Linked DNA regions of Prochlorococcus marinus str. MIT 9312. Each later gene encodes a partner of the first gene's protein in a complex. Links are inferred from orthologs where the notes say so. Each region holds a gene or a part of one and is shown in the gene's direction. Other genes may lie near its edges. The genes, in order: PMT9312_RS01225 and cdaA.

Evidence for each region.
Region 2: the proteins of PMT9312_RS01225 (region 1) and cdaA are in contact, whole or in part, in a crystal structure (PDB 7OJS), measured with the Bacillus subtilis proteins. The link is inferred for Prochlorococcus marinus str. MIT 9312 from one-to-one orthologs.

What each region holds. Positions count from the first base shown.
Region 1 is NC_007577.1:234,195-237,394, reverse strand. The notes cover bases 105-2,961. They hold PMT9312_RS01225 (phosphoglucosamine mutase), read left to right. Parts: upstream 105-785; coding sequence 786-2,138; downstream 2,139-2,961. Other genes in these bases: PMT9312_RS01215 (DUF3177 family protein), read left to right, coding at 2,898-2,961; trmB (tRNA (guanosine(46)-N7)-methyltransferase TrmB), read right to left, coding at 2,146-2,775; PMT9312_RS01230 (thioredoxin domain-containing protein), read right to left, coding at 105-649. Outside these bases: thyX (FAD-dependent thymidylate synthase), read left to right, coding at 1-96; more of PMT9312_RS01230, read right to left, coding at 104-104; more of PMT9312_RS01215, read left to right, coding at 2,962-3,200. UniProt on the Bacillus subtilis protein: Catalyzes the conversion of glucosamine-6-phosphate to glucosamine-1-phosphate. Glucosamine-1-phosphate is used for cell wall biosynthesis.
Region 2 is NC_007577.1:1,014,958-1,018,198, forward strand. What follows is about bases 33-2,930. They hold cdaA (diadenylate cyclase CdaA), read left to right. Parts: upstream 33-977; coding sequence 978-1,883; downstream 1,884-2,930. Other genes in these bases: lysA (diaminopimelate decarboxylase), read left to right, coding at 33-949; PMT9312_RS05680 (isoprenyl transferase), read left to right, coding at 1,887-2,690; bioB (biotin synthase BioB), read left to right, coding at 2,697-2,930. Also shown: more of lysA, read left to right, coding at 1-32; more of bioB, read left to right, coding at 2,931-3,241. UniProt on the Bacillus subtilis protein: One of 3 paralogous diadenylate cyclases (DAC) in this bacteria, catalyzing the condensation of 2 ATP molecules into cyclic di-AMP (c-di-AMP). Upon expression in E.coli leads to c-di-AMP synthesis.

The sequences.
Region 1 (3,200 bases):
CATGGCACTCAAGAAGAGCACAAGTCTATTGCCCAAAATTGTAAGTCTATTTTTAAAGACAGTTTTCCGATTGTATCAAAATCTTTAGATTGGTAAGAATTATCTATCCATGACTACGAGGATTACCCTGATAATTTTTCTTTTGTTTGATTACTGAAAATTCAGCACTATGAATTTCTTCATGAGATTTTGTCTCTCCCTTTAAAGAAGCTAAAGATTCTCTTATTGTTATTTCTTCTTGTTTACCTATAAAAGTAGATTTTAAATTACCTTCTCTATCAAAAAGATTAACTTGAGGAATTCCATTGACTTCAAATTTTCGGATGTAATTTTCCCATTTTTGATTATCAACATTTAGAAAAACAAAGTTGATATCTTTTTCGTATTCATCTTTTAAAGCAGATACTTTTGGAGCCATTTCTTTACAAACTTCGCACCACTCTGCATAAAATTCAAGAAAAGTAGGTTTCTTGTTTTTAAAAGCTATTTCCGGCTCAACAGATAATTCTCCAAAACTCTTGAGAAGGTAAGTTGATTGAAAAAAGAGATTTCTAAACAAAACCAAAGAAACAATAACAAAAACAATAAGCAGAACAACTATTAAATTTAAATTTGCGTTTAACTGTGGCTCTCTACTATCAGATTGCATTATAAATACTTACTAACTAAAAACATTTTAAATAAGTTAAACAAATAAAGAGAATTTAAATCTGTCACCTTTTAATCAACTGATAAGATAAGAACAGAATAATAATTAAAATATCTTTGATTCCTGAAATCTAATTATGCAATCAATCTTTGGAACTGATGGAATAAGAGGAAGATTCAATGAAGAGATAACTTATTCTCTAGCCTATAAAGTTGGTTATGCTCTAGGTTCGAATTTAGAAAATAATAATCCAATATTAATTGGAAGAGATACAAGAATTAGTGGAGATATTCTGCTTCATGCGATAACAAAAGGTATAAATGCAAGTGGCAAAAAATTTATAAATCTTGGAATCTGCCCTACCCCAGCTATACCTTTTTTAATCAAACAAGAGCAGCTGAGTAGTGGGATAATGATTTCTGCAAGTCATAACCCTCCCGAATATAATGGCATAAAAATCTTTGATCATAATGGTCAAAAAATTACTAAAAATTTTGAAAATAAAATTCAAAAATTCATTGAAGAGTCAAATCAAAATATATCAGTTACCACAAAAGAGATCTCTTTAAAAGCAAATAAAGAGCTTATGGATATTTACATGAAAAGCCTAATCCAATCAATGGGCGGAGAAAATTTAAGCGGAATGAAAATAATATTAGACACATGCTATGGATCAGCGACAACCTGCGCAAAAAAGATTTTTCAGAGTCTTGGTGCTGATGTAAGAGTTCTAAATAACTCTAAAAATGGATTAAAAATTAATGTGAATTGTGGTTCTACTAACCTCGAACCATTAAAAAAAGCATTAAGACAGAGTCCTGCAGATATGGGATTTAGCTTTGATGGAGATTCCGATAGAGTGATTGGATTAGATTCTAAAGGGAATGTATTGGATGGAGATCATATTCTTTTTCTTTGGGGTAGAGAACTTATGGAACAAAAGATTCTCACAAATAATTTACTAATATCAACTCAAATGGCAAATTTAGGTTTTGAAGAAGCATGGAACAAAATTGGCGGACTTTTATATAGAACTGATGTAGGAGATAAATACGTTCATGACGCAATCAAGGAAAAAAGGGCAGTTTTAGGAGGTGAGCAGTCAGGTCATATACTTTCAAAAATTAACAACTTTTCTGGAGATGGAATATTAACTGCACTTCAAATTTCTAAATACTGTAAAAAGAAAAATATTACTTTAAATAATTGGCTTAAAACTAGTTTCGAACCTTTCCCTCAAAAACTAACCAACATTAATTTAAATTTTAATATTAATAAAGTAAATCAAAAGACTAGAATCTTAATTAACCAAACCACAGAAAATTTTCAGAAAATTTATTCGGATAATTGTAGAATTTATATAAGGCCTAGCGGCACTGAACCTCTAATGCGAGTGCTTGTTGAGGCCAAAAGCCATAAGAAAGTTGATTCTTTATCAAGCGAAATAGCCAACAAACTCATTTTAGAAATTAATAAAATAATGAATTAATTATGAATCATATTTTTATATAAATCCTCTCAAAAATATCAAGTTGGTTAACAATTACATACTTTTCCCTATTAGTTTTAACTTGACTTGGATTAAAACTTTCAGAAAAATTAAAATCATTTTTATCTATTTTTTTAAAATTAAAATTATTTGATATGATGCAATCCATATAATCGAATAAATCCTTTACATCAGTTTTTATAAAAATTAGCGATCCTTTTTGCAATGAATTTGAGAGAAGATTAAGAAACTCTGGCTGAATTACACGTCTTTTATAATGTCTTTTTTTAAACCATGGATCAGGAAAATTAAAAGAAATACTTTTTACGTTTTTGAAAATAAATTTACTTTGGACATCATGCAAAATGTTATTAGCATTACCAAATATAAAATATAAATTTTTAATATCTCTTTCTCGCACTTTTAATTTGGCAGTTTTAACTAATCTCTCACGGATTTCAATTCCTATATAATTCCAATTGGTATTAATTAAGGCTAAATCGAATAGAAACTCACCAGCGGCACAACCTATATCCAAATGAAGATTAGATTTAGAATCACCAAACATTTCAATCAAAGCAGGTATTCTTTCAATTTCATTGAAATTTCTACTAAGTGGATTTACATGCTGTCTCATACAATTATTAATTTATTTCTCGGCAATAATATAAAGATGCAAAATATTCACAACTATGACAATAGTAAGATAAAAAGTAACAGTTTGATGTTTAATGATTATGTATATAAAAAGAAAAAGTTTTGAACGTTTTTAATCAACTTTCTATTTGGCTATCTTTTCAACTTTCAATAATTTTCCTTATTGGTATTCCTGTTATATTATTTTTTTGGTCAATTAAAAAAAGAAATAAAGCTGTTAATAAACTTCTATCAATTTATTGGAAAATATCCCTTTTATTTTTTATAAGCCTTTTGCTCTTAATAGGTAACTATAGTTATGGACTCGTGATAACAAATATTTCAACAATATTAATGACAATTTCAGTTTGGTTTTGGAACGATATTAATGATGAATTTAAAGAATATGATTTTTCTTACTACCTT
Region 2 (3,241 bases), 780 kb from region 1 along the record:
AAATAATATTCAAGTAATTGTAGATAATGATTATGACTTAGAAAGATTAGAGGGCATTTCAAATTCATTTAATCGTGATTTAGAAATAATGATTCGCTTTACTCCCGGAATAGAATGCCATACACATGAATACATAAGAACGGGATCATTTGATAGCAAATTTGGTTTCGGAATTGAATATTTAAATATTTTATTTGACAGAATCAATAATACAAAACATTTAAAATTAAAAGGATTACATGCTCATATTGGTTCCCAGATTTTTGAATTAGACCCACACAAGGATCTGGGAGAAATAATGGTAAATGTTATTTTAGATGCCAAAAAATTTGGCCATAATATTCAAAAATTGAATCTAGGTGGAGGTTTAGGTATTAAATATACAGAGAATGACGATCCTCCTTCAATTGATGAATGGGTAAAAACAATTTCCACATCCGTTGTTAAAGCTTGTAAAAAACACAATTTAGATTTACCTACATTGATGTGTGAGCCTGGAAGATCTATCGTATCTACAGCAGGAATAACAATTTACAAAATAGGTGCCTTTAAAGAAATCCCCGGGATCAGAACGTATTTGTCAGTTGATGGTGGCATGAGTGACAATCCAAGACCAATAACATATCAATCGAATTATTCTGCATGTTTGGTAAGTAATCCCTTTAATATTAATTCCAAAAATAAATATACTATTGCTGGCAAGCACTGCGAATCAGGAGATGTATTGTTTAAGGAAATAGAACTAGCAGATTGCAAAACAGGAGATCTTATATGTGTTTTTGGTACTGGTGCATACAATAATTCAATGAGTTCTAACTACAACAGAATTCCAAGACCTGCCGCTCTCTTAGTTTGTAATGGTGAAGCAGAAATCATTCAAAAAAGAGAAAGTCCATTTGATCTTTTAAAATATGATGTCTTGCCTGATCGCTTTCTCAAACAAAATTAGGTACATTTAAATTAAATTTGTTTTTAATGTGAATTTCTGGGGGATTATAAATTTAAAGCTTTTATTAGATGTTTTATTCGCTGTCGGTTTCGGACTTTTATTATTTTCTAGAGTAAAAGAACAGCGGACATTATGGCTTTTAAGGGGATATTTATTTTTAGTCTCATCCGCATGGTTTATTCAAAGATATGCATATCTTCCATTAACATCAAAATTAATTGATGCTGTAGTTCTAGCTTGCTCTCTCTCTTTAGCAATTCTTTGGCAAGGAGAGCTAAGAAGATTAATGGAATTATTAGGCACTGGCAGGTTAGCTGTATTACTAGGAAATCCAACAAAGGAATTTAGGGCAACATCCACTACTATTACTCAGTTAGTTGATACTGCAGGTAAACTTTCTCAGAATAGGAGAGGTGCTTTAATCGTTGTGGATTTGGGGAGTGATTTAAGGCCTGAAGATTTTTTATATTCAGGTACAAATATTCAGGCACAATTATCAACTGACCTTTTAATAAATCTTTTTGCAACAGATACGCCTTTACACGATGGAGCAGTTCTTGTGAAAGGTAACAAAATAATATCTGCTGGTGTAATACTTCCGCTCTCAAGACAAGGAATCAGCAGATACGGCACAAGACATTTAGCTGCATTGGGAATTACAGAAAGATTTGACAGGTGTATTTGCATTGTTGTTTCTGAAGAAACAGGTACATTATCATTAGCAAACCAAGGGAAACTTGAAAGACCAATTACCAGTAGTAGATTACAAGAACTTCTTGTAAATTTAATAGGGAATCAAAACTCAATAGGAATAAATAAAACATCTTTAAGTAAAAATGCTTTGTCCCAAAAGACAAATCCAAGTGATATTATTAGTGATATCAATGAAGAAGAGTCCAATAAATCAGAAATCATTACCGCCAAAAAGGATTAACTAATGAGTTTAGAGAAAATAATAGACAATAAAAATAATGACTTATCCATTAAAATAGATAAGCAAAAAGTGCCAAAACATGTAGCAATAATTATGGACGGCAATGGGAGATGGGCGACTAGAAAAGGTTTACCCCGATCATTTGGACATAAACAGGGCGTTAGTGTATTAAAAAAAATCCTCAAAGCTGCCAAAAATTTAGGTTGTAAGGTAATTACTGTTTATGCTTTTTCAACTGAGAATTGGACAAGACCAACAAAAGAAGTTAATTTTCTTATAAATCTATTTAGCGAAGTTTTAAAAAACGAAATTAAAGAGATACATGAAGAATCAACAAAAATAAAATTTATTGGAGATTTAACTCCTTTCCCAAAAAATTTAAAAGAAATAATCTCTAGTTCAGAATCACTTACTAAAAACAACAATAAATTTTTATTCAATGTTTGTGTTAATTACGGCGGTAGACAAGAAATCGTAAAAGTTGCAAAAGAACTAGCATTAAAATCTTCTTCTGGGGAAATAAAACCAAGTGAAATTAATGAAGAATTATTTAATTCAGAACTATTAACTGGAGGGATAAAGGATCCAGAATTACTAATAAGAACTAGTGGCGAAAAAAGGATCAGTAATTTTCTTTTATGGCAATTAGCATATTCAGAAATTTATATATCTGACGTACTTTGGCCAGAGTTCAATGAGCATGAATTTCTTAAAGCAATAATTGATTACCAATCAAGAAATAGACGTTTCGGCGGTATAGAATCATTACCAAATGAATCTTTTGAAGATTCTCAATATTCTATCTAATAAAAAATGCCTAATTCGAATAATCAGTTATTAAAAGAAATTAGGTTCGATTGGAATAAAGAGGAGATATTGGAAATACTTGATATGCCTCTTATTGATTTAATGTGGGAATCACAAACTGTTCACAGGAAATTTAACAAATACAACATTCAATTAGCATCTTTGTTCAGCGTAAAAACTGGTGGATGTGAGGAAAATTGTTCGTACTGTAGCCAATCAATTTATAGTGCTAGCGAAATCAAAAGTCATCCACAATTTCAAGTTGAGGAGGTTATGGCAAGAGCTAAAATAGCAAAAAATGAGGGCGCAGATAGATTTTGTATGGGTTGGGCGTGGAGAGAAATTAGAGATGGGAAATCTTTTAATGCAATGTTAGAGATGGTTAGCGGTGTAAGAGATTTAGGGATGGAAGCATGCGTTACTGCTGGGATGCTTACAGAAGAACAAGCTTCCAGGCTGGCTGATGCAGGTTTGACCGCTTATAACCACAATCTTGATACTAGTCCTGAGCATTATAAAAATATTATTACTACTAGAACTTATCAAGATAG